Regions from separate parts of the Mesorhizobium sp. P2_C4 genome, predicted to be linked through region 1. Evidence: predicted binding sites of a transcription regulator. Region 1 holds the regulator's gene; each other region holds the start of a gene.
The links. The regulator LexA, encoded in region 1, represses DNA repair genes until DNA is damaged. The targets are predictions, from matches to a motif close to TGTTCNNNNTGTGTTCNG.

Region 1 (7,359 bases):
AGGCAGAAGGAGTATGTCCGCGACGGCTGGAACCTCACCGGCGACACTTTTCTGCAGGACGAAGACGGCTTCTTCCACTTTGCCGCCCGCTCTGACGACATGATCGTCAGCGCCGGCTACAACATTGCCGGGCCGGAGGTCGAGGCGGCGCTGCTTTCGCATGCCGACGTCGCCGAATGCGCGGTGATCGGCGCCGAGGACAGCGAACGCGGCCAGATCGTCGAAGCCCATATCGTGCTGGTGCAAGGCGTCGCGGCAAACCAGGAAACCGTCAAACGCCTGCAGGACCACGTCAAGGCGACAATCGCTCCCTACAAATACCCGCGGTCGGTCAAGTTCGTCGACGCGCTGCCCAAGACGCAGACCGGCAAGATCCAGCGTTTTCGGCTGCGCGCGCCGAAAACCGTTTGACGAGACCGGCGCTTCCGATCAAGTGACGGCTGTCTTGACGGCGAAGCGCGCATCCTTCCAGGCGCCGCTGCGCAAGATGTCTTCGAGCACTTCGACCGCGTGCCAGACATCGGCGTAGCCGACATAGAGCGGCGTGAAGCCGAAGCGCATGGTCGACGGCGCGCGGAAATCGCCGATCACACCACACTCGATCAGCGCCCGCATGATCTGGTAGCCATGTTCGTGCATGAATGAAATCTGGCTGCCGCGTTTGGCGCCGTCGCGGGTGCTTTCGAGCGTCAGCCCGTAAGCGCCGCACTTGGCCTCGACGAGTTCGATGAACAGGTCGGCCAGCGCGATGCTCTTGCTTCGCACTGCCGTCATGTCGACATCGTTCCAGATGTCGAGCGCGCCCTTCAGCGTGCGCATCGACAGCACCGGCTGCGTGCCGCACAAAAACCGGCGGATGCCGATGCCCGCGGCATAACCGGGCTCGAAGGCGAAGGGGCGGGCATGGCCCCACCAGCCGGTGAGCGGCTGCTGGATGTCGGCAAGATGGCGCTCGGCCGCATAGATGAAGGCAGGGGCGCCCGGGCCGCCATTCAGATATTTGTAGGTACAGCCGACAGCGAAGTCGGCGTTTGCCTTGTCGAGCTCGACCGGCATCGCGCCGGCGGTGTGGCAAAGATCCCAGACGATCAGCGCCCCGGCGTCCTGGGCCTTGCGCGTTAGCGCCGCCATGTCGCGCAGCTCGCCGGACTTGTAGTTGACGTGGTTGACCAGAACCACGGCGGTGCGTTCGTCGATCAGCTCTTCGATATCAGGCGCGTCGAAACCCGAGAGGCGTAGCTGAGTGTTTTTTCTTGTCGAGAGCACGCCTTCAGCCATGTAGAGGTCGGTCGGAAAACTGTCGCCCTCGGCGACGATGACCGGCCGCTCCGGCCGCATCGCCATCGCGGCATGCAAAAGCTTGTAGATGTTGACCGAGGTCGTGTCGCAGACCACCGTCTGGCCGGCCGAGGCGCCGATCAGGCGCCCGAGCTGGTCGCCGAGTTCGAGCGGCATATCGAACCAGCCGGCCGTGTTCCAGGCGCGGATCAGGTCGTTCGCCCATTCCTCGGTCGCTGCCTTGCGCAATTCATCGAAAGCGGCATGCGAGGCAGCCCCCAGAGAATTGCCGTCGAGATAGATCACCCCTTGCGGCAGCACAAAGCGGTCGCGCATGGCGCGCAACGGATCCGCGGCATCCATCGCCTCGATGGCCACGAGATCGGGAATTCCTGTCATGGTCTGTCTGCTCCCCCAAGATTCGACGCAACGCTGGAACGACGGCATCCATCGGTCACGAGCGCTTTTCCACCACCTGGCATCGCGCGGCAAGGTTCCACCGATGACAAGCTGTCCGACCAGACGTGGAAAACCAGGAGCCAAGCCAACCCAAGGTTGGCGTTTTGACTTCGTTTCGTTCACGGTTCACTAACCAAACCGCCCCGTCGATATGGCTTCAGTTCCGTGTCCTCTTTGCCGGCTGACGGCCGATTCCAATGCCGCCTTGTTGTAACCCAGAGGCGGCAAACGAAAGCAGAATCAAGGCGATGAGGCGCGATCCGGTGAAAGCGGGGCTGCGCCGCTGGCGCAGCGGTATCATTTCCAGAGCCCTAACACATTCATTAAACTTTAAACGGTTGCGGAACACAACTGGAACAGATAGTGTTTGTTCTGGGTTTGTTTTTCCGATTCTGGTTCGAAATCCCTGGGGGCCCGCCATGCTGACGCGCAAGCAACATGAACTTCTGATGTTCATCCATGAGCGGCTGAAGGAGAGCGGCATTCCGCCCTCATTCGACGAGATGAAGGAAGCGCTCGACCTCGCATCCAAATCCGGCATCCACCGGCTGATCACGGCGCTGGAAGAACGCGGCTTCATTCGTCGGCTACCCAATCGCGCTCGCGCCCTGGAAGTGCTGCGCTTGCCGGACTCGATCGCGCCCGGTCTCAATGCGGCCCGTAAATTTTCGCCGAGCGTTATCCAGGGCAGTCTTGGCCAGGGCGGCGGCCTCGGGCGGCAAATCAAGCCAGGACCGTCCCGTATGCCCTCGGCCGGCAATGACGACGACGTGGTCGCCGCCGTGTCGATCCCGGTGATGGGACGCATCGCCGCCGGTGTGCCGATCGACGCCATCCAGCACCAGACGCATTCGATCTCGGTGCCGCCGGACATGATCATGGGCGGCGAGCACTACGCGCTGGAGGTCAAGGGCGATTCGATGATTGAGGCTGGCATTTTCGACGGCGACACGGTCATCATCCGCAATGCCAATACCGCCAGCCCGGGCGAGATCATCGTGGCGCTGGTCGATGACGAGGAAGCGACACTGAAGCGGTTCCGCCGCAAGGGCGCCTCGATCGCCCTCGAAGCCGCCAACCCGGCCTATGAAACACGCATTTTCGGTCCGGACCGGGTCAAGGTGCAAGGCAAGCTGGTCGGGCTGATACGGCGCTACTGAGCCGGCTCGGCGGCTGATCTGTCGGGCTTCTTGTAGGGCGACATGCCCCTCGCCTCGCGCGAGAACTTTCGTTGGACATGCCAGAGGCGGTATGGCTTGTCGACGGCAAAGTCGATCTCCGGCGGCCTGGTTGCCGATTGCGGGTCGAAGAAGATTGCGGCGCTGCCCAGACGGGCAAGCTGCCGCTTGTTGACGACAAGGACCAGCGGATTGCGGCAAGGGTCGTAGGCGGTCGCGTCGTCGATGATGATCAGGGTCGCAAAGGAACAGGCTTTCCACGCCTCCTTGCGGTCTTCGACATAGGCGACGATGGCGCCGGACGGATGCCGTGCAAGGCACAGCCCGGCCTTGCAATAGAAGGGCGACCCCGGCGGCAGCTCAGCCGGGTCGGCGATGTCGAATTGCTCGCCGCTGTCGTCGAATGTCTCGGGCTCGACGATGGTTTCGGATTTTAGGGCGCGCTTCCAATTGTCGGTCGTGAATTCGTTCGAACGCGCCCGGTTGAGGGCCAGCTCACCGCCGCCGATCGGCAGCGCGACCAGACGGGCGTCTTCCGAGATCAGCACATCGGGCGTGCGTGTGTCGGAAATCGTCAACAGTCCGGCGATCGCGAAAGGAAGTGCAGCCAGCCTGAGCCATGTCGTTGCCATGGTGGCGATGATCAGCGCGATGGTTGTCAACAACACCGACTTGAGCGAAATCAACCCGACCGCATCGACCGGCGAGCGCTCCGAGATCCATGCCGACAAGGCAATCATCGCTGTCAGCCCCTTGCCCATGACATAGAGGAACGGCCCGTCGGCGCCGAACGGCATCGCCAACGCACTAAGAACCGCGAAAGGCATGACAACCAGCGAGACGATCGGCATGATGGCCAGATTGGCAAACAGGCTGAGCGGCGACACACGCTGGAAATGCCAGATGGCGAACAGCGCTGTGGCGCTGCCGGCGATAATCGAGGTCATGGCCAGACCGCCCGTCGCCAACAGGAATTTCCGGCTGAGGAAGGCAAGCGGTGAGCGGCGCGGCGGTGGCGACGTCGCCTTACCCGCGCGGTAGTCGGACCAGCCTGCATAGGCGCCGACCAGGGCCGCGGTGGCGGCAAACGACATCTGGAAACTCGGGCCGACCACTTCGTGCGGCGACACCAGGATGACGGCGATGGCCGAGATCGCCAGATTGCGCATGGTGAGTGCCGCCCTGTCGAACAGCACGGCGATCAGCATCACCGCCAGCATGATGAAGCTGCGCTCGGCCGCGACCACGATGCCGGAAAAGACGAGGTAGGCCGCGATCGAAAACAGTGCCGCCGCCGCGGCATATTTCTTCACCGGCCGGCGCGAGGAAAAATCCGGGAACAGGGCAAAGGCGCCGCGCAGCAGCGCCATGATGGTGCCCGCGACCAGCGCCATGTGCAGACCGGAAATGGAGATGATGTGGTAAATGCCGGTGCGCCGCATCGCCTCGTTGATCTCTTCCGGGATGCCGGCGCGCACGCCGACAATCAATGCCGCGGCAATCTCGCCTTCGGCGCCGCCGATTTGGCCGCGAATGTGGTCTGCAATGCTCTCGCGCGCGTTTTCGATGGAGGAAGACAGGCGCGCGCTCAGCGGCGGTGGGCCTCCGGAGGCTACGATTTTCGGATTGCCGAGAAAGAAGCCGCTGGCGCCGATGCCGGTGAAATAACTGTCAAAGGAGAAATCATAGCTTTCGGGCCGCACAGGACCGGTTGGCGGCAACAGCCGGACATAGCCGGTCGCTATCGTGCCGGCGGTCATCCCGGCGGGAATTTCCCGTGCCGAAAGCCTGACGCGCTCGGGCGCATAGCGCAGCTTTGGCCGGGCGGTGGAGATCACGTCGATGGTCAGCCTGACGCGGCCATTCGACATCTCATCGAGGCCAATGACACGTCCGGTCAGTTGCGTCTGGATTTCCGAACCGAGCATCTGCGTTCCCGCGCGCCAGGTTTCGACCTTGGCGGCAAGCACGCCGAGCGCGCACAGCATCACCACGATGAAACACAGATGCGTCCTCGGCCACGACCGTGAGACAACGGCACACAATGCCATCAGCACCACGACGGCAATGGGCTGCGCAAACCCCGGCTCATTGGCCAACGAGAAGTAGAAGGTCACGCCTGCGGCCAGGAAAACCGGCACCAGCAGGAAGGCAACGCCGCGGTCGAGTTCCGTGCCGGCGGCCGAAGCGACGCTGCGGCGGATTGCCGGCCATGACGAACGGCGGACGAGTTTGCGCAGACGGGTGACCGATCCGGGCGTAGCGACCGGTATCGGCGTGGCTTGATCCGGCGGCACGGGCAGGATGCTGGGTCGCAGCTCAGGCAGCGAGACGGGCAGCGGCTCGGCATAGGGACCATCGGCAAACAGCGATCGTTCGCTGACGCTTGCGGTCGCGTCCTCGCTGTCGTCCGCGCCCCGGCCACGTCCTGCCATCGGGTCTGCCCCTTGCGCCCTAGACCTCCTATGCTACATGAACGCGCAACGCGCGAAAGTCCGCGAAACCACACCCGCTTCCCACGTTCCCCGAGAGTTCCATGTCCGACAAGGTCGTCACCCGTTTTGCCCCCTCGCCCACCGGCTACCTGCACATCGGTGGCGCGCGCACGGCGCTGTTCAATTGGCTCTACGCCAAGCACACCGGCGGCACGATGGTGCTGCGCATCGAGGACACCGATCGCGAGCGCTTCAACGAGGCGGCTACCCAGGCCATTCTGGATGGGCTGACCTGGCTCGGGCTTTCCTGGGACGGCGAGGCCATATCGCAGTTCGAGCGCGCGCCGCGCCACCGCGAGGTGGCCGAGGAGCTGGTGCGCATGGGCAAGGCCTATTACAGCTACGAGACGCCGGCCGAGCTGGAGGCGATGCGCGAGGCAGCTAGAGCCAAGGGCCTGCCGCCGCGCTACAACGGCCAGTGGCGCGATCGCGACCCCTCCGCGGCGCCTGTGGGCGTCAAGGGCGCCATCCGCATCAAGGCGCCGACCGAGGGCGAGACCGTGGTGCACGACCGCGTGCAGGGCGAGGTGCGCTTTCCCAACAAGGATCTCGACGACTTCATCATCCTGCGCTCGGACGGCAACCCGACCTATATGCATGCCGTCGTCGTCGACGATCACGACATGGGCGTCACCCACATCATCCGTGGCGACGATCACCTGACCAACGCCGCCCGCCAGACGGTGATCTACAACGCCATGGGCTGGGACGTGCCGTCGATGTCGCACATCCCGCTGATCCATGGTGCCGATGGCGCCAAACTGTCGAAGCGACACGGCGCGCTCGGCGTCGAGGCCTATCGCGCCATGGGCTACCTGCCCGAGGCATTGCTCAATTACCTGGCGCGGCTCGGCTGGAGCCATGGCGACGACGAGATCATGTCGATCAAGGATATGGTTGCCTGGTTCGACATTGGCGACGTCAACAAGGGTGCGGCCCGTTTCGACTTCGCCAAGCTCGAGTCGATCAACGGCGCGCATATGCGCAAGATGGACGACAAGGCGCTCTTCGACATCTTCATCGCCACTCTGCCCTATCTCGAAGGCGGGCCGGCGCTGGCTGCGCGTCTCGACGACAAGCGCAAGACGCAGTTGCTTGCCGCCCTGCCCGGCCTGAAGGAGCGTGCCAAGACGCTGGTTGAGCTGCTCGACGGCGCCGCTTTCCTGTTCGTCGAGCGGCCGTTGCCGGTCGACGAGAAGGCATCGCTGGTGCTCAATGCCGAAGCGCGCGCGGTCCTGCGCGGCGCTCACGCAGCGCTGCAGGCGGTTTCAGGCGACTGGACGGCCGCCCATGCGGAAGCCGCTATCCGCGACTACGCGCTGGCCGGTGGCCACAAGCTCGGCGCCGTGGCCCAGCCGCTGCGGGCAGCCCTGACCGGCAAGAGCACGTCGCCCGGCGTTTTCGACGTGCTTGCCGTGCTTGGCCGCGAGGAAAGCCTGGCGCGCATCGCCGATCAAATCGATTAGGAGAGATCTGGCCCAAGAAGATTGGCATTGAAAGGTACGTTTCGCAGTGCAACATTAGGTCTTGGCCCAATCTGGCACGGAAATCCCCCTGCGGGCGCCAGCGCGCAGTCCGATGCCTTCGACGTGTTGCGTTGCAGATATTTGCCTTTGCCGGCATGACGAAACAAAAGGAGCTTGCAATGACCGAAGCTGCGACAAAACTGGAATTTGGCGGCAAACCGCACACGTCGACGGCAACGCTGGAACTCGGCGGCAAAACGCACGAATTCAAGGTGCGAAGCGGCTCCGTCGGGCCAGATGTGATCGACATCGGCTCGCTGTACAGCACCACCGGCGCCTTCACCTATGACCCCGGCTTCACCTCGACGGCAAGCTGCGAGTCGGAAATCACCTTCATCGACGGCGACGCCGGCATCCTGCTGCATCGCGGCTACCCGATCGACCAGCTGGCCGAACATGGCGACTTCCTCGAGGTCTGCTATC
Region 2 (7,359 bases), on a different contig from region 1:
CGGCCGGGCGCTGGTCATGCGGCCGAAGCTTTTGGTGCTCGACGAACCCACCGAAGGCATCCAGCCGTCGATTATCAAGGATATCGGCCGCGCCATCCGCTATCTGCGCGACCAGGCGGGCATCGCCGTGCTGCTGGTCGAACAGTATCTCGATTTCTGCCGCGAACTCGCCGACGAGGTCAACGTCATGGACCGCGGTCTCATCGTCCATACTGGCCCGGCGCAAGATCTTGATCGGGCCGACGTCCGGAAATTTCTCACCGTATAAATCGGTCTTCAGTCATTCTTCGATCCGTTGCTTGAAGCTCTGGCGCGCTGCTAGCTGCATGCTAGTCTTTGCCTGGCCTTGGTGAGTCGGCCGTTCCGTATCAGTCTGGTTTGTCGCAGATCGAGGGGAATGCGCGGGTCAAGCCGGCAAGTTCCACACAAGCAAGCACACCTAGCTTCCCTCCTGCGACCTGTTTTGTGTTCAACGCGTTTGAGCATTCAGGCCAGGAGAAAGCCGATGGAACGTTTCGTCGAAGACTACCAGAAGCGACGGCTCACGGAGCGCGTCGACATCATCACAGCCATCAACATTCTGAAGTCGCAAGGCTACGGCCACGACGAGCTGATCAGCGAGATCACCAAGGTCTTCTACGTCGATCTTGATGCCTACAATGAGATCGTCCTGGCGGCGTGATATCTGTCACCAGGCGAGCCTGACTAGCCCGCACGCCGGAACGCCGAGGCAAAGACGCGATTGCGGCCACCACGCTTGGCAGCATAGAGCGCCTTGTCGGCAGAGCTGAGCACCTTGTCGAAGCTCAGGCCTTCAGTGCTGCCGAAGGCATATCCGGCGCTGACCGTGCAAGACAGCGGACGGGTCTCGGTTTCGATCCGGCGCGCGGCGAAGGCAGCGCGCACCCGTTCGGCGGCAAATTCCACCTTCTCGGGCAGGGTTCGCTGCAGAACCAATGCGAACTCCTCCCCGCCGATGCGGGCGGCGGCATCGGCCGGGCGAAGATTGTCGGTCAGGTCCTTCGCGAACAGCTTCAGCACCTCATCGCCAGTGGCGTGGCCGAATTCATCATTGATGGCCTTGAAGCCGTCCAGGTCGAACACCACCACCGCCGTAAAGGCGCCCATCTGTGCGGCGCCATGCAGATCGAACAGGGCGCGGCGATTGAGCAGGCCGGTCAGCGGATCGGTCAGGGCATCCCGGCGGTGATGCTGCGCCAGCCGCCCCTGATTGAGCGCCAGCGAAAGGGCGCCGATGCCGGTCATGCAGGCGATAACGACGACGAGGCTCAAATCTTCGGCCCAGTTGCTCGGCGCATGTCCGAGGACAAGCTTGCCGTCCAGCGCCAGAACCATGGCGCACAACGCGAAGGATATGGCGGTGGCCGAGTAGAGCCCAGCTATGCCGATGATTGGGGCGGGGAACTCGGTTCGTCCCTTCCAGTATTCAAAAGCAGTCGCAAACAGCAGCAGGGCTGCAAAGGAATTCTCGAGCATGAAGCCGAGCCCGTCATATCCCAAGGTGATGGGCGGCAGCGTTGCGGCGAGCGAAATGCCGCCACCGAGAAGGATGCTCGGCAAGGGCGATCGGCCCGTCGTAAACTGGCGGGCAGCGCCAAGCATGGTCGAGAACCCGAGCAGAAGCAGGGTGAAGGTGGCGATGCCGAGCACGCGTCCCGGTGTCTCGATATAGGCCTTGTAGGTGAAGACGTCGGCGACGACCAACAACACGCTGACCGCCCATGTCAGCAGGAACTTCTCCGAGCGCGCGGTCAGCCATATGCCGAACAGCGTCAGGCTCAGGCAGGCGGCGGAAAACCCGACTGCCAGGAGGAGTGAGTTGTAGTCGAGCGACATGCCTCGTCCTTGCCCGCGACGGCCCATCCTCTGCGACTTGGCCGGACTGGATTCTTGCAGCAAGGAGGTATCGATAAGGTTACGATGGCGGTGAAGAAGCCGAGATTCCCCTGCTTCAGTCTGTCACCAGCTGCATCGTCAGTCTGTCACGCGTTTCATCAGCGCCATGGCGCCGAATGGCGCCCGCACCTTGCCTTCGGTGATGAAGTAGACGAACACGTCGCGCGGTTTGACCGGTGCGTCGGTCGCAGTATCGGCGCGCCGCAGGTCGGTCGGCACTTTGCCTTCCGCCCAGATCTTTATTCGCGCCGCCCATTCGTCGAGACCTTTCGGCGTGTAGCAATCGGGATTGTCGTCGCTGCCGGTCTGCAGCCGCGCGTAGACGAAATCGCCGGTGACGTCGGCGATATCAGGATATTTGGCGTGGTCGGCATAGACGATCGCCGCCTTGTATTTGCGCGCGAGTGCGGCGAATTCCGGCACGATGAAGCTGTCGTTGCGCACTTCGAGCGCGTGGCGCAGCGCAACGCCGTCCTGCTTTTCCGGCAACAGTTTCAAAAAGGCTTCGAAGTCGTCGGGATCGAACTTTTTCGTCGGTGCGAACTGCCACAGGATTGGCCCGAGCTTTTCACCAAGTGCGGCAACGCCGGATCCCAGAAAGCGCATCATCGATTCACCGGCTTCGCCGAGCACGCGGCGGTTGGTGACGAAGCGGTTGCCTTTCAGGGAATAGACGAACCCGTCCGGCACTTCGCTGGCCCATTTGACGAACGTGGGTTCCTTGAAGCTGGAGTAATAGGTGCCGTTGACCTCGATGCTCGGCACCTGCCGGCTGGCGTAGTTCAGCTGCTTGGCCTTGGACAGCTTGTCGGGATAGAACGACGTGTCCCAAGGCTCAAAAGTCCAGCCGCCCATGCCGGCACGGATTTTTCCCTGACTGCTCATTGCTATCCTCCCAAGTGCTGAAAAAGATCAGGCGTCCACGGCTTTCGCCATGTCGACCAGAGTCCATCCTGGCCGGTATGGATTGGCCCGGCGACCCGTTTCGTGAAAGCCATAGGCTAGATAGAGCGCGATGTTCCGCTCCATGCGCGAATTGGTGTAGAGCCGCACCTCCGGCAAGCCCCATAGCCGCGTCTGCTCATCGGCGAAGTCGAGCAGCGCTATGCCGAGTTTCTTGCCCTGGAAGGCAGGGGAGACGGCGACACTGAAGATCATCGCATGATCGGGATGCCGCTCGAGGACGATCAGCCCGGCCAGCTCGGAGCCGCTCTCCAGCAGCCAGACTTCGCCACGCTCGATGCGCGGCGCATAGTCCTCGGTGACCGGCATCGGCGGCGCGCCGAACAGGGCGGTGTAGTGCCCATAGGCGGCTTGCGTCAGCGAGACGACAGTTTGGAGATCACCGGCAAGCGCTTTTCGGAGTGTCATGCAAAAGCTCTCCAGGCGCCAATCGGTCCGGTCATCACTCCGCCGCTTCGCGCTTGCCTCCGGGGCGCCGCTCCAGCAGCTCCTTGAGGAACTGGCCGGTGTAGCTGCGCTTTTCGCGGACGATCGCTTCCGGCGTACCCTGGGCGACCAGTTCGCCGCCGCCATCGCCGCCCTCAGGGCCGAGGTCGAGCACCCAGTCGGCAGTCTTGATCACCTCGAGGTTGTGCTCGATGACCACCACCGTGTTGCCCTGGTCGACCAGCTCATGCAGCACTTCCAAAAGCTTGGCGACGTCGTGGAAATGCAGGCCGGTAGTCGGCTCATCAAGAATGTAGAGCGTCTTGCCGGTCGCCTTGCGCGACAGTTCCTTGGCCAGCTTGATGCGCTGCGCCTCGCCGCCGGAAAGCGTCGTCGCTTGCTGGCCGATATGGATATAGCCGAGGCCGACCTGCTTCAGCGTCTCCAGCTTGTCGCGCACGCCAGGCACCGCGGCGAAGAAATCGACGCCTTCCTCGACCGTCATGTCCAGCACGTCGGCGATCGACTTGCCCTTGAACACAACGTCGAGCGTTTCGCGGTTGTAGCGCTTGCCGTGACATACGTCGCAGGTGACGTAGACGTCGGGCAAAAAGTGCATCTCGATCTTGATGACGCCATCGCCCTGGCAGGCCTCGCAGCGGCCGCCCTTGACATTGAACGAGAAGCGCCCGGGCTGGTAGCCGCGCGCCTTGGCCTCCGGCAATCCGGCGAACCAATCGCGGATCGGCGTGAAGGCACCGGTATAGGTCGCGGGGTTGGAGCGCGGCGTTCTTCCGATCGGCGACTGGTCGATATCGATGACCTTGTCGAGGAATTCGAGACCCTCGATGCGGTCATGCTCGGCCGGGTGCTCGCGCGAACCCATGATGCGGCGCGACGCCGCCTTGAACAGCGTCTCGATCAGGAAGGTCGACTTGCCACCACCCGACACGCCGGTGACGGCAGTAAACGTGCCCAACGGGATTTCGGCCGTCACGTTCTTCAGATTGTTGCCGCGCGCGCCGACGATCTTCAGGCGACGGTTCTTCTTCGGCTCGCGCCGCACGCCAGGTGTCGCCACTTCGAGTGCGCCCGACAGATATTTGCCGGTGATCGAATTGGGGTTGGCCATCACCTGCTGCGGCGTTCCCTGGGCGATGATCTCGCCGCCATGGATGCCGGCGGCCGGTCCCATGTCGACGACATAGTCGGCATGCAGGATGGCATCCTCGTCATGCTCGACGACGATCACCGTGTTGCCGATGTCGCGCAAATGCTTCAGAGTGTCGAGCAGGCGGGCATTGTCGCGCTGGTGCAGGCCGATCGACGGCTCGTCCAGCACATAGAGCACGCCGGTCAGGCCGGAGCCGATCTGCGACGCCAGCCGAATGCGCTGGCTCTCGCCGCCAGACAGCGTGCCGGAGTTGCGCGATAGCGTCAGATAGTCGAGCCCGACATCGTTGAGGAAGCGCAGCCGCTCGCGGATCTCCTTGAGCACCCGCACCGCGATCTCGTTCTGCTGATCGTTGAGATGGGGCGGTAGGTCGGTGAACCAGCGGTCGGCGCTGCGGATCGACAGTTCGGTGACCTCGCCGATGTGCTTTCCCGCGATCTTCACCGCCAGCGACTCCGGCTTCAGCCGATAGCCTTTGCAGACCGGGCAAGGTGTGGCCGACATGAAGCGCTCGATCTCCTCGCGCATCCAGGCGGATTCGGTCTCTTTCCAGCGCCGCTCGAGATTGGGGATGACGCCCTCGAAGGTCTTGGTCGTCTTGTAGGAGCGCAAGCCGTCATCATACTGAAAAGTGACCTCGCGCTCGCCGGTGCCGCGCAGGATGGCTTCCTTGGCCTCTTCGCTTATATCCCTAAACTTGTCGCCGAGCTTGAAGCCGTAGGCCTTGCCCAGCGCTTCCAGCGTCTGTGAATAATAGGGCGAGGTCGACTTCGCCCACGGGCTGACGGCGCCGTCGCGCAGCGAGACGTTTTCGTCGGGCACGATCAGGCTGGCGTCGATGGCGCGCTGGCTGCCGAGACCGTCGCAGGTCGGGCAGGCGCCGAACGGGTTGTTAAAGGAGAACAGCCTGGGCTCGATCTCGGGAATGGTGAAGCCGGACACCGGGCAGGCGAATTTTTCCGAGAACAGGATGCGCTCATGCGTCTCGTTCTTCGACTTGTTGACCGAATCCTCGCCGGTCTGGCTGGCGTCGAGCGGCTTGTCGGCGAACTCGGCCACCGCCAGGCCTTCGGCCAGCTTCAGCGCGGTTTCGATGGAATCGGCAAGCCGCGTCGCCAGGTCGCCGCGCACGACGATGCGGTCGACGACGACGTCGAGGTCATGCTTGTATTTTTTATCGAGCGCCGGCACATCTGATATCTCGTAGAAGACGCCGTCGACCTTGACGCGCTGAAAGCCCTTCTTCTGCAGCTCCAGCAGTTCCTTGCGGTACTCGCCTTTGCGGCCGCGCACCATCGGCGCCAGGATGAACAGGCGCGTGCCTTCCTCGACCGCCAGCACGCGGTCGACCATCTGGCTGACCGTCTGGCTCTCGATCGGCAGGCCGGTGGCCGGCGAATAAGGAATGCCGACACGCGCGAACAGCAGCCGCATGTAGTCGTAGATTTCGGTGACGGTGCCGACCGTGGAGCGCGGGTTCTTCGACGTCGTCTTCTGCTCGATGGAGATGGCGGGCGACAGGCCGTCGATCTGGTCGACGTCAGGCTTTTGCATCATTTCGAGGAATTGCCGGGCATAGGCCGACAGGCTCTCGACATAGCGGCGCTGTCCCTCGGCATAGATGGTGTCGAAGGCGAGCGACGACTTGCCGGACCCAGACAGGCCGGTCATGACGATCAGGCTGTCACGCGGCAGGTCGAGATCGACATTCTTCAGATTGTGTTCGCGCGCCCCGCGAATGGAAAGATATTTATGGTCGGCCATTGCCGGTCGCCGCCTCAGATCTGGTGTCAGTGGGATCGGCGGGGTTTTCCCGGCCATCCCCTATGTAGGTATTTTTGCCGCCACGTCGAGAGACGCCACAATTCTCGACAAAAGCGTTTAACCGCCTTTCGCCCGAACGGGCAAGCGGAAAGAACAAAGACCGAACACGCTCCTGACAAAGCCTGTGCGGAACCTGACTTGCACGTAACCTCCCGGCGATCACTTTTTTCGGTAATCGGCTATTGAAGGTTGACGTCGCCGAATCAGGGGAGCAGTGTCCAAACGTCAACGAAGCCGGCTGTCTTTCGATGGCCTCGCCGCCCCAAGGCGGCCTGCGAGACGCCGCAGGTATTTGCGATTTGTGCTTCGGATTGACGACAATCGCAACGGACACAGGAGCGGAGCATGACGCCACCGGATAGTCCATTGAGGCTCCACCTATGGCTGGAGCCGCGGCAGGCATAAGTGCCAGGGTTGATTCAAAGTCTTAGAGCGTGCGTTGTGCGTGGAAGCGGACACATGTGGTTCTAACGCCTTCATTCCACCCGACAAACCGTGACCTGCCGTCCCCCACGAAAATCAGAGACTACTAGTCGGATCGTCGGCTGAATGCCGCGAAGCATCCGAAATCAAAGTCGGTATAACACTACCGGCAGGTTGGATCTGGAATCCAAAAAAAGCCCCGACCGTTTGCGGAAGCAACGGCGGGGCTGCTTTTATGGGCGGCAGTGAGTGCTGCACTCTTCCAGTCCTTCACGTGCACTGCTTCCGACGACGTCGCTCGGCCGCAGCACTGTCAATGACGCGGGAGCCCGGTTCTCCCGGCGCCGACATCGATGGCGATGCTGCCGGAAATCCTGACATCGGTATCGCCGATCTTGAACGTGCCGTTCTCGCCGGCGGAGACCGCATCGTCGGGCTCGGGCTGCAGTGCTGGCTTGGCGATGCGATAGTCGCTGGTCACGCCGGGCAGGGCGCCTTTCGGCGACGAGGCCGTGCTGTCCCCGGCAAAAGCCGCGCTGGAGGTTGCAGCGGTGATCGCAATGGCGATGATCAGTCTGTTCAGGCGGAAATGCATCGCAAGACTATAGTGCTGCGATCCAGGCGAAACCAGA
Region 3 (7,359 bases), on a different contig from region 1:
CCGTGGAAAACGTCTAGCATGAGTGCTTGACCGACCCCACCGGCCGCGTTTGCCAGCCCTGCGAGGGAGGAGTTTTGACATGCCACAGATCATTTTCTTCGCCGCTGTCGGGGCGCTGGCCTATGTCGGATACCGTTCCTTCGTCAGGGAAGCGCAGCGCGTGACGGCCAAGATACGGCGCACTGAAAAGCAGGCGGCCAACGGCACGATGGGCACGCTGGTCAAGGATCCGAAGACCGGCGAATACCGCCTGGCCAAGGACTGACCGTCATTTCCCTCGCCGCCGAGACCGTGAATTCCGACGCCCGGACGTGGCATGCGCATGCCAAGATCAACCTGGCGTTGCACGTCACCGGCAGGCGGCCGGACGGCTACCATCTGATCGAAAGCTTGGCCGTGTTCACCCGTTTCGGCGACAGGGTGGAGACGGCGCTTGCCGACAGCGATCAGTTTTCGGTGTCCGGCAAATACGCAGCCGCGGTGCCTCTCGACGGCGACAATCTGGTGGTGAAAGCGCGCGATGCGCTGCGCAAGGCGGCCGGCGTCCGGCAGACGCCACCGGTGACCATCCGGCTCGAAAAGAACCTACCGGTTGCCTCCGGCGTCGGCGGCGGCTCGAGCGATGCGGCGGCGGTGCTACGCGGGCTGGCGCAGACATGGCGACTGGACATCGACGAGGCTGAACTGGCGCGCATCGGCCTCTCGCTTGGCGCCGACGTTCCGATGTGCCTTGCGGCAAAACCGCTGATCGCGCGCGGCGTTGGCGACGAGCTGTCGATGGTGCAGGATTTTCCCGCCCTCGGGCTGGTTCTGGTCAATCCCGGCACCGCCATCTCCACCGCCGATGTGTTCGCAGCCCTTGCCCGTCGCGACAATGAAGGGCTGCCGCCGCTGCCGCGCAGTTTCGATTTTCACAGCGTCCGCAACTGGCTGGAGATCACCCGCAACGATCTTGAGCCGGCGGCCAGCGCCATCCTGCCCGCCATCGGCAGGGCGCTCTCGGTGCTGAACAGGGCCGGATCGGGGTTCTCGCGGATGTCGGGTTCCGGCGCTACCTGCTTCGGACTGTTCGAGACCGGCAATGTGGCCAAGCGCGCGGCCGCCGAAATCCGCAGCCGTGAACCGAACTGGTTTGTCGCCGCGACGCGCAGCATCGCATCGGAGGGAGCTGATGGCCAGAATTGACGAGAGCCGCGCCTTTGTTCCGGTGCGCATCGCGGTGCTGACCGTTTCCGATACGCGCAGCCTTGCCGACGACAAATCCGGCCAGACGCTGGCCGATCGCATCACTGAAGCCGGCCATATCCTGGCCGCGCGCGACATCGTCACTGACGACCGGGACAAAATCCGCGACACGGTTTTAGCCTGGTCGCGGGACAAGGATATCGATGTGGTGATCACCACCGGTGGCACCGGCTTCACCGGCCGCGACGTGACGCCGGAGGCACTGGAGCCGATCTTCGAAAAGCGCATGGACGGCTTTTCCGAAGTGTTCCACCGCATCTCCTACGACAAGATCGGCACTTCGACGATCCAAAGCCGGGCTACGGGCGGCGTCGTCAACGCCACCTTCGTCTTCGTGCTGCCGGGCTCGCCCGGCGCCTGCAAGGATGCCTGGGACGGCATTTTGAAGCCACAGCTCGACTACCGGCACATGCCCTGCAACTTCGTCGAGATCATGCCGCGCCTGGATGAGCATCTGCGGCGCGGCAAGTAAGGCGTGTTGATATTCAGGTGATGCCGGCCTGCAAACGACGGCTTTCTGCGCTTCCGGTGCTCACGTACCTTAAGTACGCTCCGCTCCGGTTCTCGAAAACCGTCGTTTTCGGCTCGGCCTGACCAGAATCTCAACACACCTTAATCCGGTTTTAGCGAATGACCGGCTCGCCATGAAAACGCCGGCGCGAGGGTGGTGAAACGCCGAAGCCGACCTCCATCATCAGCCGCGGCGTGCGCGTTGGCACGGTGCCCATGTGGAAGCCAAACGGGTCCTCGACAAAGCCGAGACCCGCCTCGCCGGTCAGCGTGACCGGGCTCTCGTCGCCATAGACGCCGAGCACGTCCCGCGCCGGATGGCCGACGAGCAGCGTCAGCTGATGCTTGAGGGCGCGGCGCTTGTGGCTGCCTCTGACATAGACATGCGGACCGGTGTCGGCATCGACAGGCTTCAGATAGAAGAAGAATTTCAGCATCCGCCAGTCGTCGAGATCGAAATGGTATTTGCCGAGCGAGGCCAGGTTCTTGTCGGCGTCCGAGGCAGCGCCGGTCGGAAAGCTCCACCAGACGCGCGTGGTGATCAGTTTCGCCTGGCCACCGAGATAGCGCGCGGCAATGTCGAGAAGCAGTGGATCGCGCTGGATGGCGAGTGCTGCGTCGCAGTCCAGGATACGTTCGAAAAAGTGGCCGCTGAGCAAGGAGCGGCCGAAGCGTTTTTCGGCCTCGGCATGATCGGCCGGCATGAATTCGAGACGGCGGTCGAAATTGCCGAAGCAAGGCGTGCGCTGCGCAAAGCTGGTGATTTCCTCATGGATCGCCTGCGGCAGGACAAGCCCGGAAAACAACCCATCCGATTTCAACGCGCCAACAACCGCGGCGCGATCGACGCCGGCAAACATCGTATCCCCTGCGTTGCGTGCCGGCCTGGCCGTTTTGGCGCCAAGCCAGTGCAGGCGCCGCCCCGGCATGGTGCGGGCCAGCATGAACATCGGCAGCCAGGCCGGATTCTCGCGAAGATCGGTCAGATAGGTCGGGATCCGCGCGGCTATGCGGCGCAACAGGCTGCCGTTTCGCGCAATTGCCTCCAGGCTGGCGGCGCCGGATTTGTCAGGGCTTGTAAAGGTCATCGGGTCCTCGGGTATGAACGCGGCACCGACGCAGCATCGGTGCTCACCGCTCCGGCATTACCCAAACCCTGATATCCCGCATCGAGGGAATGCTACGCCCGCGTCAGATTTTGTGCAATGCACAATAAAAGTGTGCCCTGCAAAATCTGGTGAGAGGAGGCGTAGGCTCTCACTTCCTCGGCGCCACCCAGATGTCGGCGTTGAGCCGTTTGGTGGCGAGGCCGCGTGCAATGGCCTCGGCGCTGCGCGCGTTTTTCGACAGGGCCGTCGCCTGCCGCTTGCTGATCACCAGCCCTTCGGCCAGCGCCCGGTTTCCCGAAAAGACCCGCGACAGGAACGGTGTGCGGCTGCCGCGAGCGCGTGAGAACCGCGCCGGCATGGTCTGCCTGGCCGTGTGGGCGACGACTTCGTCGATCCAGCCTTCCGCCAACCGCGCGCCCGGTTCCAGCAACAGCAGCCACTCGCCTTTCGCCTGCCTGATGCCGGCCGCAACGCCGCCGCTGACATAATGGCAGCCGGCATGTTCGGCCACCCGGTGCGTCTGGTCGGTGGAACCGGTGTCGCAGACGATGACATCGCGCACCACGCCCTCGACCGCACCGCCGATCAGCGAGGCGAGCGTGCGGGCAAGGCCCTCTTCGTCATCAAGGGTTTCGATCAGGACGGTGAGCATGGTTAGCCGCATAGCGGAAAGCTGCGCTCGGCGCCAGTTTTCGCATCGCGGCATAAAAAGTTCTTGCTTTGTTCTCATCGACAAAATAGGAATAGTTTCATGAACAGAGCGATTCGACAGCCGACCGACAGTCCCTGGGAGAGGGCAAAAATGGAACATATCGTGCGTGCGGACATTGCAGCCTTCGGGGCAGGACGAGCCGAGATGGCCAATGCGATGATCGAGCAGAGCGGCATGCGCGTCCGTCCGGACCGCAATCGCGGCCGCTCGGCCGGCATCAATCCGTCCGGCCGCTTCGAGCCGGTCAGCCGGCATGTCTTCGACGATGGCTGGAATTCACTGGAGGAACTGCCGCCTTTCAAGACCGAGGTGCAGGTCGAAAAGCCGCGCACCATCATCACCCGCAACGAATCGCCGGACATTTCCTTCGACCGTTCGATCAATCCCTATCGCGGCTGCGAGCATGGCTGCGTCTATTGCTTCGCACGGCCGACGCACAGCTTCATGGGCCTGTCGCCGGGGCTGGATTTCGAATCGAAGTTGTTTGCCAAGCCGGATGCGGCACGGTTGCTCGACAAGGAGCTGTCGAAGGACGGCTACCAGCCGCGCACCATTGCCATCGGCACCAACACCGATCCCTACCAGCCGATCGAAAAGCAGTACCGGATCATGCGCGAGATCCTCGAAGTGCTTGAGGCGCGCGGCCATCCGGTCGGCATCGTCACCAAATCCGCTCTGGTGACGCGCGACATCGACATCCTGTCGCGCATGGCCGAGCGCGGTCTGGCCAAGGTGGCGCTGTCGGTAACGACGCTTGACCGCATGCTGGCCAGAACGATGGAGCCACGCGCCTCGACGCCGACCAAGCGGCTGGAGGCGATCAGGCAGCTTTCGGACGCCGGCATTCCAGCCTCCGTCATGGTGGCGCCGATCATCCCCGGCCTCACCGACCAGGAGATGGAGCGCATCCTTGATTCGGCACGCGCTGCCGGCGCACGCGAGGCCGGCTATGTCGTGCTGCGCCTGCCGCTGGAGGTCAGCCCGATCTTCAAGGACTGGCTGCTGCGCCATTATCCCGACCGCTATCGCCATGTGATGTCGCTGATCCGTTCGATGCGCGACGGCAAGGACTACGATTCGGAATGGGGCAAGCGCATGAAAGGTGCTGGCCCCTATGCCTGGCAGATCGGCCGGCGTTTCGAGATCGCCGCCAAGCGGCTTGGCCTCAATGCCGAGCGGCGCACGCTTCGGACCGACCAGTTCGTCGCCGCCGCCAACGCAACCGAGCAATTGATGCTGCTTTAAAAATCATCATCTGCCTGCCCTCGCTGGCCGGCAGATGAAGAAATCCCGTCCGGCCTGTCCCCCGGCCTGCAGACGGTGCCCTCCCGGTCTTGCCCCACCTGACCCTGGAGGGACTTGCGGAGAATCGGAGCCGATGCGAACCTCGCCGCAACATGGCTCGCGCGCGTTCCGATTCTCCGCTTCTTTTCGAAATCGTCGAGAAGCCCGACTTCTCCTTCGAGACGAAGGCGATGGCCGAAGGCCTGTGGCCGGTGGCGGGGATGGACGAGGCCGGTCGCGGACCGCTGGCTGGGCCAGTGGTGGCGGCAGCGGTGATCCTCGATCCCGCCAACATTCCCGAAGGACTAGACGATTCCAAACGGCTCAGCCACCTGCAGCGCGAGGCTCTGTTTCTCAAGATCCTCGGTTCCGCCTTCGGTGTGTCGATGGCCTCGATCAGTGCGGAAGGCATCGACGGCAGCAATATTCTCAAGGCCAGCCTGGAGGCGATGCGCCGCGCGCTGGTCGGCCTGCCCATACAGGCGAAACTGGCGCTGGCCGACGGCCGCGACGTGCCGCCGGGCCTGCCTTGCCTGGGGCGCGCGCTGATCAAGGGCGACCAGCGCTCGCAGTCGATCGCCGCCGCCTCGATCGTTGCCAAGGTGATGCGCGACCGCATGATGTGCGGCTGCGGCAGCCACCACGAGAACTACGGTTTCCAGGTTCATATGGGCTACGCCACCGCCCGCCATCGCACGGCGATCGAAGCGCACGGACCGGTGGCACGGCTGCACCGCGTGTCGTTTGCGCCGTTCCGGCTGGGTGGGGCTGAGGTTGTGGAAGAAGAAAGCTTCGCCGGACTGGACTAGCGCCGACGGCGGTGCTCTCGTCATCCTCGGGCTTGACCCGAGGATCCATGCCGTGACGCTTGCCGAGGAATGCGGCCTATCAGAATTCGGGACAGTCGCAACGCTCGAAGGTCGCGGCATGGATCCTAGGGTCTACGCGCGTCGCTGCGCTCCTTGCTCCGCCCTAGGATGACGAACTGCTAGGCCTGCAAACAAAAAAGCCGCCAGGTTGCCCGGGCGGCTTTCGATGATCCGATCGATGCGATCGTCTAGTTCAGCTTGGACTTCACGTCCTGCAGCGAGGCCTTGAACAGGTCGGCGCCGGCCTTGGCGTCGATCTTGCCGGCGAGCAGGGCGCGGGCGGCTTCGACGGCGATGTCGACAGCGCTGGCGCGCACTTCGGCAACCGCGTCGCGTTCGGCTTGGCCGATCTTCTGCTCGGCAAGTGCTGTGCGCCTGACGACATAGTCCTCGGTCTTCTTGTGTGCCTCGGCGGCAAGCAATTCGGCCTCGCGCTTGGCGGCGGCGACGATGCTTGCTGCCTCCTGCTCGGCTTCCTTGCGCTTGCGCTGGTATTGGCCGAGCAATTGCTGGGCCTCCTCGCGCAGCCGGCGCGCTTCCTCAAGCTCGTTGCTGATCTTGGCGGCGCGGGCGTCGAGCGCCTTGGCGATCAGGCCCGGCACCTTGATGTAGACGGCAATGGCGAGGAAAATGACGAGGGCAACCGTGGCCCAAAGCGTCGCGAGAGATGTGGCGTCCATAATGCGCTCCTCACCGGGCCACGGATTTGACCGCAGCCGCGATCTCGGCCTTGCTGGTCTTGCCGCCGACAAGCGCCTCGACAATGGCCGAAGCCGTATCTTCGGCGATGCTGCCGACTTCCTTCATGGCGTTGGCCTTGATGGAAGCAATGCTGGCCTCGGCCTCACCGAGCTTCTTGTCGAGGGCGACCTCGACCTTCTTGCGCGCGGTGTCGGCTTCCGCCTTGGCCGCGTCGTTGGCCTGCTGGCCGATCGCGTTGGCCTTGGCCTTGGCTTCCGCCAGTTCCTGCTCATAGGCAGCAACGGCGGCGTCAGCCTCGCCCTTCAGCCTGGCGGCATGGTCGAGATCCTGAGAAATGCGATCGTTGCGCACGTCGATGATGCCACCAAGGCGCGGCATCACCACCTTCTTCAGGAACAGGTAGAACAGCCCGAAGGTGATCGCCAGCCACAGAAGCTGCGACGGGAACGTCGCCGGATCGAATGGCGGGAACGCGCCGTGCGCTTCGGCAGGCACACCGGTGCCGGAATGCGTGTCGCCTTCCGTCGCGGCAGGCGCTGTCTCTTGCGCAAAGGCAGATGTCACGAACATGGACTATCCCCGAAATTCAGGCTTGGCCGCAGGATTGCGGCCGGCCTGTCCAATCTTCTCAACGCTTGCCTGAAGGGCTCAGCCGAACAGGGCCAGAAGCGCGATGAGAAGCGAGAAGATGCCCAGAGCTTCGGTCACGGCGAAGCCGAAAATCAGGCGACCGAACTGGCCATCGGCTGCCGACGGATTGCGCAGCGCGCCCGCCAGGTAGCTGCCGAAGATGTTGCCCAGGCCAATGCCCGCGCCACCCATGCCGAGGCAAGCGATGCCGGCGCCGATGTACTTTGCTGCTTCTGCGTCCATTTGTTCAACTCCTTTGGATCTGAAATTCCGTTGCGATTCCATCCGGCACGACTGC
Region 4 (7,359 bases), on a different contig from region 1:
TTCGCAGTCGATCGGCGTATCCGGCCCGGCAAAGGCAAAACGGCTGCCGGTTTCAGGCTTGATGTCGTTCGGCATCATCCATGCCGCCAGTAATTCGGGCACCGTCAGCGCCCGCCACACCTTCTCCGGTGCGTCTGGCAGATCGCATTCGAAGGCGAGGGCGTCACTGGCGGCCGGCGCCTGCTTTTCATCGGTCATTGGTCCATGTCCTTCAAAACCGCCTTCAGCCTTTCGATGCGTTCCGGCCAGAATGCGCGGTAGCGTTCGATCCAGCCGAGCAGGGGGCCAAGCCCTTGCGGATCGGCGCGATAATAGGCGTTGCGGCCGGCCCGCCGTTCAACCACCAGGCCGGCGCCGCGCAGCACCGCCAGATGCTGCGACACCGCCGGTTGCGACACGCTCATGCCGCTGCGCAACTCCGACACGCTCATCTCGCCGGCGGCGAGCCGTTCGTAGACGGCGCGTCGTGTGGGGTCGGCCAGCGCGCGAAAAATCTCTGCTTCGATCATGGTCAAAGCATAAGTCGATACTTATTGGTTTGGCAAGCGCTGTTTTACAAAATCGTGGGAAGCCAGCGCCTCACCATCTCAGGCGATCCGTCGAATGTCGCTTCGAAGATGGGTGCCGCCAGCACCGCATGGATGTGAAGCATTTCGGAGCCGACATTTCGAAAGCCGTGGTTCTTGTGCGCGGGAATGACGAGTGATTGTCCGGCGATCAGGACGTCATGCTCGTCGTCGATCCACATCTCGGCCTTCCCGGCCATCACGGTAAGCACTTCCTCAACCGGGTGCCAATGTGTCGGGGCACCAACCGCAGGCTCCACCCATTGTTCAAAAATACAAAGTTGGGCTGCACCATTGCCGGCGGAAATATGCATCCGGGTTTCGACCCCTGCTCGCCACCGCTCAAGCGGCTGCTTCTCATGCACTACGATTTTCATTGATCGCCCTTTCGATCCGCGTCTCGAAACATCGAATTGTGCTGGGGAACCACGCTATTGCGCAAGCGTCGGAGCTGTTGTGCTGGGTAAGAGGATTTCGAGGGTGGTCCGATGGACCCGGTGCGCGTCGCGCTGCATAGCGACATCTCGGCGCCGCTCGACGGCAAGGCCTATGTCGAAAAGACCGTTGCCGACATGGCGTCGTTGCTGGCGACCGCGGCACTTGTCCGCAAGGCAGGCACGCCAGACAATGCCGGGATAAAGAGCCTTGGTGCTGGGTAGTGTCTCAGTTTGAATTTCCGATCTTCGACCATGCAAGATTCGCTACCCCGTCTCGCCGGGTGTAGGGTGCCTTGTCGTCCGATCTAAAAGATCACTCTTAACACTGAGGGGAGGACTTCGATGATCAAGAAACTTGTCCTTGGCCTGGCTGCCCTCGTGGTCACCTCGTCATTTGCGCAGGCTGCAGGCGACAGCACCGCCGGCCGGAAAGTCATGGAGCGATGCCAATCGTGCCACGGCAAGGATGGCCTCGGAAGAATGAATTACGTGCCCAATCTCGCCGGGCAGAAGTACGACTATCTCGTCCACGCGCTGACGGTTTACAAGGCCGGAGAGCGCAAGAGTCAAATGATGTCGCTGGTCGTCAAAAGCCTGAGCGAGGAAGACATTGCCAATGTTGCGGCTTACTATTCCGCGATCAAGATTACCGTCGAAGCTCCGCCGCCTTAAGCCACCTTTTTGTACGGTCCGCGCGGACCCGGCTTAGGCGCTACGGCGTCCATCTTCTCGCAAAGATCGTCCATCGACCAGAGAGTAGCCGACACGCCAGCCGCCATTGAAACTGAGACACTACCTGGTGCTGACATTCCTTGACAACCGGCCTTGATCGACTTAGAACGAAAAGAGAACAAAAACCTTGTGGGTAAAGGCAGCCACAGCAGGCGGGGATTGTCCGTAGCCTGTAAGGTGCGGCGACAAAAATCTGGTTTCGGATGAGCGCGGAGAAATATCATGGCGGGTAGCGTCAACAAGGTCATTCTGGTGGGCAACCTGGGGGCAGACCCTGAAATCCGCCGTTTGAATTCGGGCGAACCGGTCGTCAACATCCGCATCGCCACGTCAGAAAGCTGGCGTGACAAGAATTCCGGCGAGCGCAAGGAAAAGACCGAGTGGCACAACGTCGTCATCTTCAACGACCAGCTCGCCAAGGTGGCTGAGCAGTATCTGAAGAAGGGCATGAAGGTCTATGTCGAGGGCCAGTTGCAGACGCGCAAATGGCAGGATCAGACCGGCAACGACAAGTACACGACCGAAGTCGTGCTGCAGAAATTCCGTGGCGAGCTGCAGATGCTCGACGCACGCGGGCAAGGCGAGGGCGGTCAGGTCGGCGGTTACTCAGGCGGTGGCGCTGCCCGCGGTTCCGATTTCGGCCAGTCCGGCCCGGGCGAGAGCTTTAGCCGTGGTGGTGGCGGCGCCAAGAGCGGCGGTGGCGGCGGTTCGTCGCGCGAACTGGACGACGAAATCCCGTTCTGAGATTTATCGGGAGAGGGCGCCATGTCGCTGGGACCGCTGCTTGCCGCGCCCCCTCCCATTCCCTGGCATGCCTTTGCGGCCTTTGCCGCATTGGTGACGGGCGCCACGCAACTGGCGCTGCCAAAGGGCACGCCGCGCCATCGTGTCGTCGGCTATGCCTGGGCGACGCTGATGCTGGTCATCGCCGTCTCCAGCTTCTGGATACAAGAGATACGTCTCGTCGGCCCGTTCAGCCCGATCCATCTGCTGTCGATCCTGGTGCTGGTCACGGTGCCGCTGGCGGTGTGGTACGCGCACACCCATCGCGTCGAAAAGCATCGCGGCGTCATGATCAAGCTCTATGTTTTCGCGCTGATCGGCGCCGGCGTTTTCACGCTGCTGCCGGGGCGCATCATGCACACCGTCGTGTTCGGCCAGTGATCGGCGTCATGCACTAGCAAGGAAGAGTCCAGTGAAAGCACGGGTCAAATGGGTCGAGGAGCGCACCTTCGTCGGCGAGTCCGGCAGCGGCCACAAGCTGGTGCTGGGAACGGCGGCCGGACCGGAAGGCAAGACACCGGGACCAAGCCCGATGGAACTGGTGCTGATCGGCACTGGCGGCTGCTCGGCCTATGACGTCGTCCACATCCTCGAAAAAGGTCGCGAGGCGATCGAGGACTGCGTCGTCGAACTCGACGCCGACCGGGCGGAAACCGACCCAAAAGTGTTCACCCGCATCCACATGCATTTCGTCGTCAAGGGCAGAGCGCTCTCGCACGACAAGGTCAAGCGGGCGATCAACCTCTCGATCGAAAAATACTGCTCGGCCTCCGCCATGCTGGCCAAGGCAGCCGAAATCACCCACGACTTCGAAGTCGTTGATACGGCGGTGAAGTAGGCAGTAGGCACTGCCGTTCACCCCGCCATCAGCGCCTTGATGCCGTCGGCGACGAACTGCACGGCAAGTGCTGCCAGGATGACGCCGAGCAGCCGCGTCAGGATCGAGCGGCCGGTGTGACCGAGGATTCGGTCGATGCGCTCGGACAAGACGAACACCAGATAAGTGATGGCCAGGCAGACGAAGATGATGCCGACCAATGCCGCTTGTGCTGCAAAACCCTGAAACGAGCCGGAGAGCAGGACCGTCGCGGAAATCGCGCCCGGCCCGGCGATCAGCGGGATCGCCAGCGGGAAGGCGGCGATGTTGTGGATCATGTCCTTGGTGATGGCGACGTCGCCGATCTTCTCCTTGCGGTCCTGCCGGCGCTCGAAGACCATTTCAAAGGCGATGAAGAACAGCAGGAAACCGCCGGCGACGCGGAAGGCCGGAAGCGTGATGCCGAACACCGACAGGATCGATGCGCCGGCGACGGCAAACAGCGCCATCACCAGGAAACCCATGATCGAGGCGCGGATAGAAACCTGCTGGCGTTCCTCGCGGTTCATGCCGCGCGTCACCGCCAGGAAAAGCGGCGCCAGGCCAGGCGGGTCGATGGTCACCAGAATGGTGACGAAGGCATTGAACAGGCTGTCGAAGCTCGGCATCTCTGACCCCTCCCGCCGGGCCATGCCCGGGCCTTTGCATTGGTAGAGCAAAGCAGGGTCAGAGGAAACCGTCTCAACCCCGGGAATTCGGCCGACTAGCCAGCCGCGCCGCAATAGGCCTCGATGCGGTAACCGTCGGGGTCGACGACAAAGGCGGCGTAGTAATTTTCGCCATAGGCGGCGCGCAGGCCGGGCGCGCCATTGTCGCTGCCGCCTTCACGCAAGGCGCCGGCATGGAAGGCGTCGACGCTGCCACGCGTCGGCGCGGCGAAGCAGAAATGCAGGCCGGACTCCGTGTCGGCCGCAACCGGGCGCGGGGCTTCGTTCACCCAGAGTGCCACCGCCTCAGTGCCGTAGCCCAATGAGCCCGGCGACTGGCTGAGACAGCTATAGCCAAGCGGTTTTAGCGCGGCGTCGTAGAAGCGCTTCGAGGCGTTGGCGTCGCGAACACCGATCGAGACATGGTCGAGCATCGTTTTCTCCGTTGTTACAATTGGTTGGGTTGTCAGCCTTAGGTCGTGCGGCGCGCCAGAAACTCGACTTCCAGCCGCCATGTCGCACCGTCGTCATGCGAACGTTCACCCAGCCAGCGGAAGGAATTCTCGGTAATCCGGGAAAAACTCCACCGCACCGCAGAGCCGGTGCCGTCGACCCCTTGCTGGACGATGGTATCGCCCTCGGCACGGCCGAGTTGACGGCTGTAATACTGGTTGCGCGGATCGCTCCAGAAGATGTGCCAGGCATCATTGCCCGGGTCGTAGACGCGCAATGTCGTGCCGTAGAAAGTCCATTTGCCAAGCGATGGCGAGGGACCGGCATCCCGCGCCGGCAGGATCCACACATCCTGGACCGCCCGGCCCTCGAGAACCCAGCCGAAGTGAACCTCGCCGCGCCCGCTGAGCACCGTGCCGTCCTCGAGACGGCGCGTGGCGTTGAATGTCCAGGCGCCGACGAAGCGGCCGTAAAGGCCGAGCTTTTCAGCCAGGCCGGGATTGGGCCCATCGTTGTGCAAGGCTTCGGCAAAGGAGGTTGAATCGGTCATGGTTGCTGCCTTCGTGCTGTCAGGAGACTGCAGACGTTAGGTCCGGGCAGGGTTCTGGGCTTGGGAAAAATTGCTATAGTTCGGGCCATGACAGCGAGCACGCAAATCCTGGCATCGGGACGAGGCTGGCACGTCGCGGATGTGGTCTGCACCGCCAGCGCCGCCGACAGGCCGTTCGAGGAAGAACACCAGAATTTCTGCGTCGCCGCGGTGGCCAACGGCACGTTCCGCTACCGCACACGCCAGGGCACGGCGATGCTGGCGCCCGGCGCCCTTCTGTTCGGCAACCCCGGTTCCTGCTACGAATGCGGCCACGAGCATGGTGCCGGCGACCGCTGCCTCTCCTTCCATTTTTCTCCGGCCTATCTGGAACAGGTCGCAGCCGACGTGTCGGGCGTGAAAAAGGTAGCCTTCGAGATGCCGCGACTGCCGCCTCTGCCGGCGTTGGCATCACTGCTGGCCGAGGCGGAGGCCGCGCGCGAAACGGCCGATCTGGAAGCGTTCGAGGAACTTGGTCTGCGCATTGCCGGCGCCGCTCTGACTGCGGCTTCCGGCGCTGCACCAGTTGGCCGGGCGCCGAGCCGCCGCGACCAGAAACGGGTCGCGGAAGCCGTGCGGCGGATCGAACTCGATGCCGATAGGCCGATTTCGCTTGCCGGGCTTGCCGACGAAACGGCTACCAGTCCCTATCATTTCCTGCGGACGTTCCGGCAGGTGGCCGGGATGACCCCCTACCAGTTTCTTTTGCGAACCCGGCTGCACCGGGCAGCAGTACGGTTGCGAACATCGGATGAGGCGATTTCGGCGATCGCCTTCGATGCCGGGTTCAACGATCTGTCGACCTTCAACCGCCGCTTCCGAAAGGTGATGGGTGCGACGCCCGGCGCCTATCGGGCATGCCGCGTTTCATCGCCGAACGCGGCTGCGGCCTTGCAAAGTCAGTCCTCGGTCGGTCCGCACCAACCCGGCAGGTAGTCAGCATCCTTGCTCCTGGCCAAGGCAAGCGCATCCTTCATCGCCTTGTCGAAGTTCTTCGCAATGGCATGGCGGTGGATGCGCCGACGCAGGAAATCCGCCCAGATGAATTCGCTGAATGGCGTCGTGTCCTTGGCAAAGCCGCCCATCCGACGCAGTTCGCCCGCTACGCTGCGGTAAGGATCATCGATCAGCTCGCCGATTGTCTTGGGAATTGCCGAGTAGTCGCGGCGCCGACCGTTCTCATCGAACGGGTGCATCCAGCCGCGGTTGTCGAGCACGAAAAGAAACGCTTCCTTGTCGAGCGCGGACAGGTCGCTGATCACGGTCACAAGCACGTCCTTGACGCCTTCCTCGAGCAGCGCGCGGGCGAGGTGATGGTGATCGGTGACGTAGTTACGATTTTTGGGACCCAAAACCACCGGCACCATGTGTTTACCGAGAAAAGCGCCGGTCTTCTGCTTGGCGTCCTGCGCCCGGATCATCTGGCGCTTCAACGCAACTTCCCTCATGCCGACTGTTATCTGCGTCGGCCGAAGGTCCTCGACAGGGACCGGCGTGACAATGGGTTCTCGGGGGTCAATCATGGCACTCCATCCTGTTCTTGCTGCTGCTGTTTCCCCGGACCAAGTGATTTGATAGCGGCATCGACGCTGTGAAAGATCCGCTGCGGGCCAACGAGGTCGGCAATGCCAAACCGCGCCAGAGCCGATTGAGCGCGCAGCGATTCCAGGCGCGCTATGGCAAAGATCGCGCCCGTCTTGCGGCAGTGGGCGATGGTGTCGATCAGCGCCTGTGCCGCGGTATAGTCGATCTCCACGATGTTGCTGGCTTCCAGCACGACCAGCTTCACGCTTTCGCCTCTGGCGTCGATCATCTCGCCAAGGCCGCGTTTGAAAAGGTCGGCGTTGACGAAGGACAGCGGCGCCTGAAACGCCGCGACGAGCACGCCGGGCAATTGCTCGCCTGCGTCCGGCTTGGCCGGCGGCCACCAGACCGAAGTGCCGGGAACCTGTTCCAGCTCGATCGGTTGTGTCCGTGTCGCGCTCCAGATGCCATGCAGCAGCGACAGGCCGATGCCGGTCGCGACGCCGGTCTGGATCGGCAGCACGACGATGGCCGCCATGGTGATGAGGATCAGCGCGAATTCAATCGGTGCCTGCCGGTAGACATTGGCGAACACTTTCCAGCGCAAAATGTGCTGGGCAACGAACATCAGAACGCCGGCCAATGCCGCCTGCGGGACATCGGCGAGCAGGCCGCCGCCAAAAGCGCCGAGCACAAGCACGATGGCCGCGGCGATCAAGCCTGAAAACTGCGAACGTCCGCCCGACTGGGC

Region 2: the regulator LexA is predicted to act here: its motif matches at 6,394-6,411, upstream of uvrA (excinuclease ABC subunit UvrA).
Region 3: the regulator LexA is predicted to act here: its motif matches at 3,575-3,592, upstream of AC1DX6_RS18600 (PA0069 family radical SAM protein).
Region 4: the regulator LexA is predicted to act here: its motif matches at 1,839-1,856, upstream of AC1DX6_RS23295 (single-stranded DNA-binding protein).

The regions. Positions count from the first base shown of each region.
Region 1 covers NZ_JBFUDT010000003.1:754,402-761,760, forward strand. The annotation lists gene AC1DX6_RS16265 (benzoate-CoA ligase family protein) at 1-411, shown strand, start outside; gene kynU (kynureninase) at 430-1,677, opposite strand; gene lexA (transcriptional repressor LexA) at 2,157-2,897, shown strand; gene AC1DX6_RS16280 (ComEC/Rec2 family competence protein) at 2,891-5,350, opposite strand; gene gltX (glutamate--tRNA ligase) at 5,452-6,876, shown strand; gene gltA (citrate synthase) at 7,056-7,359, shown strand, end outside.
Region 2 covers NZ_JBFUDT010000006.1:272,690-280,048, forward strand. The annotation lists gene urtE (urea ABC transporter ATP-binding subunit UrtE) at 1-268, shown strand, start outside; gene AC1DX6_RS23235 (hypothetical protein) at 506-682, shown strand; gene AC1DX6_RS23240 (GGDEF domain-containing protein) at 706-1,857, opposite strand; gene AC1DX6_RS23245 (DUF72 domain-containing protein) at 1,996-2,802, opposite strand; gene AC1DX6_RS23250 (GNAT family N-acetyltransferase) at 2,830-3,288, opposite strand; gene uvrA (excinuclease ABC subunit UvrA) at 3,323-6,244, opposite strand; gene AC1DX6_RS23260 (hypothetical protein) at 7,041-7,322, opposite strand.
Region 3 covers NZ_JBFUDT010000004.1:464,504-471,862, reverse strand. The annotation lists gene AC1DX6_RS18625 (hypothetical protein) at 80-265, shown strand; gene AC1DX6_RS18620 (4-(cytidine 5'-diphospho)-2-C-methyl-D-erythritol kinase) at 292-1,185, shown strand; gene moaB (molybdenum cofactor biosynthesis protein B) at 1,172-1,717, shown strand; gene AC1DX6_RS18610 (hypothetical protein) at 1,869-2,843, opposite strand; gene AC1DX6_RS18605 (glycosyltransferase) at 3,013-3,516, opposite strand; gene AC1DX6_RS18600 (PA0069 family radical SAM protein) at 3,667-4,821, shown strand; gene AC1DX6_RS18595 (ribonuclease HII) at 4,974-5,669, shown strand; gene AC1DX6_RS18590 (F0F1 ATP synthase subunit B) at 5,918-6,409, opposite strand; gene AC1DX6_RS18585 (F0F1 ATP synthase subunit B) at 6,420-7,001, opposite strand; gene AC1DX6_RS18580 (F0F1 ATP synthase subunit C) at 7,080-7,304, opposite strand.
Region 4 covers NZ_JBFUDT010000006.1:281,018-288,376, forward strand. The annotation lists gene AC1DX6_RS23270 (SRPBCC family protein) at 1-198, opposite strand, end outside; gene AC1DX6_RS23275 (ArsR/SmtB family transcription factor) at 195-509, opposite strand; gene AC1DX6_RS23280 (cupin domain-containing protein) at 554-943, opposite strand; gene AC1DX6_RS23285 (hypothetical protein) at 1,055-1,225, shown strand; gene AC1DX6_RS23290 (c-type cytochrome) at 1,346-1,675, shown strand; gene AC1DX6_RS23295 (single-stranded DNA-binding protein) at 1,958-2,479, shown strand; gene AC1DX6_RS23300 (DUF2306 domain-containing protein) at 2,501-2,899, shown strand; gene AC1DX6_RS23305 (OsmC family protein) at 2,931-3,356, shown strand; gene AC1DX6_RS23310 (MarC family protein) at 3,374-4,003, opposite strand; gene AC1DX6_RS23315 (VOC family protein) at 4,099-4,476, opposite strand; gene AC1DX6_RS23320 (hypothetical protein) at 4,515-5,045, opposite strand; gene AC1DX6_RS23325 (helix-turn-helix transcriptional regulator) at 5,133-6,020, shown strand; gene AC1DX6_RS23330 (ParB-like protein) at 5,984-6,607, opposite strand; gene AC1DX6_RS23335 (SulP family inorganic anion transporter) at 6,604-7,359, opposite strand, start outside.